2 regions of the Nonomuraea sp. NPDC049646 genome follow, and region 2 is predicted to be linked to the other one. Evidence: predicted binding sites of a transcription regulator. Region 2 holds the regulator's gene; the other holds the start of a gene.
The links. The regulator HrcA, encoded in region 2, represses chaperone genes, less so after heat shock. The targets are predictions, from matches to a motif close to TTGGCACTCTCNNNNNGAGAGTGCCAA.

Region 1 (3,407 bases), on a different contig from region 2:
GTGAGGGCGACCAGCGTCATGCGCCGGTTGTGCGGCGCCGGCCAGCGGTGGACCAGGCCGCGCCGGACCAGGTGGTCCATCCGGTTGGTCAGCGCGCCGGGGCTGACCATGGCCGAGGTGGACAGGTCCTTCATGCACATGGTCGCCTCGGCGCCGCTGCGCAGCAGCGTGGCCAGCATGTCGAACTCCCACGCCTCCAGCCCGTGCTCGGCGAAGAAGTCCTTCACGCCGCGCTCAAGCAGGCGCGAGGCGCGCGAGACCCGGCCGATCACGCCCATCGGGGACACGTCGACGTCGGGCCGTGTCCGCGCCCACTGTCCGAGAATCACGTCCACCGCGTCATCCACGTGGCTCACCCTACCAAAGCTTCGATGTTGAAATGTTCGGCATCGTGCGGTACTGTCCACGACGTCGAAATGTTCAACGTAGAAATTTTCGAGGTAGGATCATCATGAAGGTGCTGGTGCTGGGCGCGACGGGGTACATCGGCGGCGCGGTGGTCGAGCGGCTGGCCGAGCAGGGGCACGAGGTGGCCGTCCTGGTGCGGCCCACCGCCGACGGGTCCCGGCGCGTGCCGGGCGTGGCGGACGAGCGTCACGGAGACCTGGCCGACGTCGCGGGGCTGGCCGCCGCGATCACCCCGGACATCGACGCGATCGTGGTCGCCGCGCAGCTCGGCGGCGACAAGGAGGCCGACCTCGCCGCGATCGGCGTGCTCGCCGCGTCGGGCCGGAAGGTGGTCTTCACCAGCGGCGTGTGGGTGCTGGGCGCCACCGCCGACGGGCACGAGGGCAGCCCGGCCGACCCGATTCCGCTCGTGGCGTACCGGCACGAGATCGAGCAGCTGGTCATCGACGGCGGCGGCTCGGTGATCCGGCCCGGCGTCGTCCACGGGCGCGGCGGCGGCATCCCCGCCATGATGCGCGCGCAGGCCGCCGAGCGCGGCGCCGGGGTCTACGTCACCAACGGCGGCGAGCCGCACACCTGGACGTTCGTGCACGTCGACGACCTGGCCGAGCTTGTCGTGGCCGTCCTGGAGAGGGGCGGCGCCCGCGTCTACCACGGCATCAGCGAGGAGGCCGTGCCGGTCGCCGAGGTGGCCGAGGCGGCGGCCCGGTCCGCGGGCGTCAAGCCGCAGGCCGAGCCCTGGCCGCTGGCCGAGGCGGCCCAGGTGCTGGGGGCGGGCTTCGCCGAGGCCCTGGCGCTCGGCCAGCGCATCAGCGCGACACGCACGCGCGCCGAACTCGGCTGGAACCCCTCCCGGCCCGGCGTCGTCGCCGATCTGACCGAGGGTTCCTACGTCTGATCGCTCTGAGCAGACGCGTTCGTGTTGACTGTCAAGGCCCTCTTGCATATGTTTCCTGTTGGCACTCTCACCTTGAGAGTGCCAACGTGCGACGAGGCAGGTCTGACACCCGCGACGGCAGGCCCCGCTGGTCGCCTCTTCTAGATCATTCAAATCTGAAGGGGAGGTCCGATCGTGACGACCGCCACCAAGGTTCCCGTTAAGCCGCTCGGCGACCGCATCGTGGTTCAGCCGCTTGAGGCAGAGCAGACCACCGCTTCCGGTCTGGTCATCCCGGACACCGCCAAGGAGAAGCCGCAGGAGGGCAAGGTCCTCGCGGTGGGCCCCGGCAACTGGGATGAGGACGGCGACAAGCGTATTCCGCTCGACGTCTCCGAGGGCGACGTCGTCCTCTACAGCAAGTACGGCGGCACCGAGGTCAAGTACGGCGGCGAGGAGTACCTCGTGCTCTCCGCCCGCGACGTTCTCGCGATCATCGAGAAGTAAGCCGGTTGTGTCGAGCCCCGGGCGCTCTTGAGGGCCCGGGGCTTTCGACGCCAGGAGAGGACTTTCAGCATGGCGAAGATCCTGCAGTTCGACGAGGACGCCCGTCGCGCGCTTGAGCGCGGTGTCAACGCCCTCGCGGACGCCGTGAAGGTAACCCTCGGCCCGCGTGGCCGCAACGTCGTCATCGACAAGAAGTTCGGTGCGCCGACGATCACGAACGACGGTGTCACCATCGCTCGTGAGATCGAGCTGGAGGAGCGCTACGAGAACCTCGGCGCCCAGCTCGCCAAGGAAGTTGCCACCAAGACCAACGACATCGCGGGCGACGGCACCACCACCGCCACCGTGCTGGCCCAGGCCATGGTCCGCGAGGGCCTGCGCAACGTGGCCGCCGGCGCCTCGCCGCTGTCGCTCAAGCGTGGCATCGACAAGGCCGCCAAGGAGATCAGCGACCGGCTGCTGGCCAGCGCGCGCGAGGTGGGCGACAAGAAGGAGATCGCCAACGTCGCCACCATCTCCGCCCAGGACGCCAAGATCGGCGAGCTGATCGCCGAGGCGTTCGACAAGGTGGGCAAGGACGGTGTCCTCACCGTCGAAGAGTCCAACGCCATGGGCATGGAGCTCGAGTTCACCGAGGGCATGCAGTTCGACAAGGGCTACCTGTCGGCCTACATGGTGACCGACCCCGAGCGCATGGAGTCCGTCCTGGAGGACGCGTACATCCTGCTCACCCAGGGCAAGATCTCCTCCATCGCCGACTTCCTGCCGCTGCTGGAGAAGGTCGCCCAGACCAAGAAGCCGCTGCTCGTGGTCGCCGAGGACGTCGAGGGCGAGGCCCTGGCCGTCCTGGTCACCAACAAGATCCGCGGCACCTTCACCTCCGTGGCCGTCAAGGCCCCGGGCTTCGGTGACCGCCGCAAGGCGATGCTCCAGGACATGGCCATCCTCACCGGCGGCCAGGTCGTCAGCGAAGAGGTCGGCCTCAAGCTGGAGCACGTCGGCCTCGAGGTGCTCGGCACGGCCCGCCGCGTCGTCGTCACCAAGGACGCCACGACCATCGTCGACGGCGCCGGCGACCAGCAGGCGATCGAGGACCGCGTCAAGGAGATCAAGATTGCCATCGAGCAGTCCGACTCCGACTGGGACCGCGAGAAGCTGCAGGAGCGCCTGGCCAAGCTCGCCGGCGGTGTGTGCGTGCTGCGCGTCGGCGCCGCCACCGAGGTGGAGCTGAAGGAGAAGAAGCACCGCCTTGAGGACGCGATCTCCGCGACCCGCGCCGCGATCGAGGAGGGCATCGTCTCCGGCGGTGGCTCGGCCCTCATCCACGTGGGCAAGGAGCTCGACGACCTCGGCCTGACCGGCGACGAGGCCACCGGTGTCGGCGTCGTGCGCCGCGCGCTGGTCGAGCCGGCCCGCTGGATCGCCGAGAACGCCGGCCTGGAGGGCTACGTGGTGACCCACAAGGTCGCCGAGCTGCCCGCCGGCCAGGGCCTCAACGCCGCCACCGGCGAGTACGTCGACCTGATCGCCCAGGGTGTCATCGACCCCGTCAAGGTGACCCGGTCCGCGGTGCAGAACGCGGCTTCGATCGCGGGCATGCTCCTGACGACCGAGG
Region 2 (3,407 bases):
GGTGCCGGGGCGCACGTCGATCTCCTCGGAGCCGTCGAGCGTCTCGACGGCGAGGATGGTGCCGAGCGCGGCGGCCGTCATCGGGATCTGGACCGTGCAGTGGAGGTCGTCGCCGCGCCGCTCGAAGATCTCGTGCGCGCGCTCGACGATCTCCAGGAAGAGGTCTCCGGGCGGGCCGCCGCCGGGGCCGACCTCGCCCTCGCCGGCGAGCTGGATGTGGGTGCCGTCCTCGACGCCCGCGGGGATGCGGACCTTGATCGTACGGCGGGTGCGCACCCGGCCGTCGCCCGAGCACTCCTGGCAGGGGTGGCGGATGATGCTGCCGAAGCCGCCGCACTGGGGGCACGGCCGCGAGGTCATGACCTGGCCCAGGAACGAGCGGGTGACCTGGGAGATCTCGCCGCGCCCGTTGCACATGTCGCAGGCGTCGGGGTGGGTGCCGGGGGCCGCGCCGGCGCCGTGGCACACCTCGCACAGCACGGCGGTGTCCACGACCAGCTCGCGGGTGGTGCCGAACGCCGTCTCGCGCAGGTCGAGCTCGACCCGGATGGTGGCGTTGCGGCCCCTCCTGGCGCGCGAGCGCGGGCCGCGGGTGCCGCCCGCGGTGCCGAAGAAGGCGTCCATGATGTCGCTGAAGGGGAAACCCGCGCCGAAGCCGCCGGCGCCCGCGCCGGCGCCGGCTCCGCCGCCGAAGGGGTCGCCGCCCAGGTCGTACATCTGGCGCTTGTTCGGGTCGGACAGCACCTCGTAGGCCTGCGTGATCTCCTTGAACCGCTCCTGGGTCTCAGGATCGGGGTTCACGTCGGGGTGCAGCTCGCGGGCGAGGCGGCGGTAGGCCTTCTTGATCTCGTCCTGACTGGCGTCACGGCGCACCCCGAGGGTGGCGTAGTAGTCGCTGTTTGCCACTTATCGACCTCTTAAGATGCAGCCAGGATCTGGCTGACGTAGCGTGCCACCGCGCGTACGGCGCCCATCGTCACGGGGTAGTCCATCCTCGTGGGACCCAGCACGCCGAGCCGGGCCAGTTGGTTGTCGCCAGAACCGTATCCGGTTGCGACGATGGACGTGCCGCGAAGGTAGGGGTTTTCCGAGCCGATGCGCACGGTGAGCGCGGACGGGGTGTCTGTGGATGTCTCGCCGAGCAACCGCATGAGCACGACCTGCTCCTCCAGCGCCTCCAGCACGTCGCGCAGGCCGGTGGCGAAGTCGGCGCCCGCGAGATTGGCGGCGCCGGCGAACACGATCTTCTCGTCATGGCGTTCGACGAGGGTTTCGAGCAGCACCGACAGGATGGTGGCCACGGCGGGCCGATCCTCGGCGGGCAGCCGCTCGGGCAGGTCGGCGACCAGCTCGGGGACGTTGCTCAGCCCGCAGCCGTCGAGGCAGGAGTTGAGCACCGCGCGCAGGTGGGCGATGCGGTCGTCCTCCACCACCTCGGGCAGCTCGATCACGCGCTGCTCGACGCGCCCGGTGTTGGTGATCAGCACGAGCATGACCCGCCGGTCGTTGAGCGGGACCAGCTCGACGTGCCTGACCGTGGAACGGGTCAGCGTCGGGTACTGCACGACCGCGACCTGCCTGGTGAGCTGCGCGAGCAGCCGGACGGTGCGGAAGACCACGTCGTCGAGGTCGACCGCGCCGGCGAGGAAGGTCTCGATCGCCCGCCGCTCGGCCCCCGACAGGGGCTTGACCTGCGAAAGCCGGTCGACGAACAGGCGGTAGCCCTTGTCCGTCGGCACGCGGCCCGCGCTGGTGTGCGGCTGGGTGATGTAGCCCTCCTCCTCCAGAGCGGCCATGTCGTTCCTGACCGTTGCCGGGGAGACCTTGAGGTTGTGGCGCTCCGCGAGCGCCTTGGAGCCCACCGGTTCGTTGGTGGACACGTAGTCTTCGACAATGGCGCGGAGCACCGCAAGCTTCCGTTCGTCGAGCACGTGCTCACCTCCTGCCTCTGCCTAACAGGGAAACGACAGGTCTAGCACTCCGTGTTCCCGAGTGCCAAGTGTACGGCTCTCGCCCACAAGGTGCGATAACACCAGGTCCCATCCTGTTGCTAGCGACTTACAAGCGACAGGCCTCACACTTGCCGCATGACCGACAATTCCCAGCCCCCGCAGTACGGACCGCCCCAGGGGCAGGGTCCCTACTACGGTCAGCCGAACCAGTACGCCCAGCCGCCGTACCAGCCGCAGCAGCACGGCCAGCCGCCCTACCAGCAGCAACAGCCGCCCGCCCAGTACGGCCCCCCGCCCCAGTACGGCCAGCAGAACCAGTACGGCCAGCCCGACCAGTACGGCCAGCCCGACCAGTACGGCCAGCCCGGCCCCCACAACCAGTACGGCCCGCAGCCGCAGTTCCCCGCCAGGATCGACGGCAAGGCGATCAAGCCGCGCCTGTGGTGGATCGCCGTCGTGTGGGCCGTCGCGGTCGTGCTGGGCGTCGTGGGCGTGTTCGTGTTCGCCGGCGGCGTGCTGAGCAGCGTCTCGGACATGGCCCCGACGACCACGTTCGCGTCGGGCGAAAGCGTGAAGGTCGCGATCGACCCCGCCAAGCGCCCGGCCGTCTACATCGCCACCGACACGCGGGTCAACTACCAGTGCGAGATCTCCGGCGGCCCGGCCCAGGCCAGGCTGGTCAAGGTCTCCGGCACCCAGACGCTCAGCGCCGGCGGGACCACCTGGCAGGAGATCCTCGCCGTCAACGCCCCCGCCAAGGGCGACTACCAGCTGACCTGCGCCACGCAGGAGGAGTCCTCGGCCCGCTTCGGCGTGGGCCGTGACGTGCTCTCCGCGGCGGGCGGCCTGTTCGGCGGGGTGGCGGCGCTGTTCCTGTTCCCCGGCATCGGCCTGCTCATCGGCGTCATCGGCACGATCGTCGTCCTCGTCCGGCGCAGCGGCGCGCGTAAGCGCCTTGCGGTCAGCGGGTGATTTGCTACGGTCCCCGTGTGTACGAGGGTGATGTGCTGGCGGGCAATTGGCGGCGGCCGGGCAAGGGCAAGATCCCGAAGGTGCCCGCCGAACTCGACCTGGTCGTGGAGGACGCCGACAGCGGCTTCTGCGGCGCCGTGGTGGCCTGCGACAAGGAGGCCGTCACCCTTGAGGACCGGTTCGGCAAACGCCGCCTGTTCCCGCTGGCGCCGGCCGCGTTCCTGCTGGAGGGCAGGCCCGTGACGCTGGTGCGCCCGGCGGCCGCGGCCCCGGCGGGGCCCAGGCGCAGCGCGTCCGGGTCCATCGCCGTGGAGGGGCTGCGGGCCCGGGTCGCCAAGGAGAGCCGGATCTACGTCGAGGGCGTGCACGACGCCGCGCTCGTGGAGAAGATCTGGGGCCACGACCTGCGGGTCGAGGGGGTCGTGGTGGAGTACCTGGAGGGCGTGGACGACCTGCCCGCCATCGTGGCCGAGTTCGCCCCCG

Region 1: the regulator HrcA is predicted to act here: its motif matches at 1,365-1,391, upstream of groES (co-chaperone GroES).

What each region holds. Positions count from the first base shown of each region.
Region 1 covers NZ_JBITLU010000024.1:56,253-59,659, forward strand. The annotation lists gene ACIBQ8_RS45590 (MarR family winged helix-turn-helix transcriptional regulator) at 1-347, opposite strand, end outside; gene ACIBQ8_RS45595 (NAD-dependent epimerase/dehydratase family protein) at 452-1,306, shown strand; gene groES (co-chaperone GroES) at 1,478-1,792, shown strand; gene groL (chaperonin GroEL) at 1,862-3,407, shown strand, end outside.
Region 2 covers NZ_JBITLU010000004.1:317,971-321,377, reverse strand. The annotation lists gene dnaJ (molecular chaperone DnaJ) at 1-906, opposite strand, end outside; gene hrcA (heat-inducible transcriptional repressor HrcA) at 918-1,931, opposite strand; gene ACIBQ8_RS13935 (DUF456 domain-containing protein) at 2,088-2,924, shown strand; gene ACIBQ8_RS13930 (DUF3097 domain-containing protein) at 2,942-3,407, shown strand, end outside.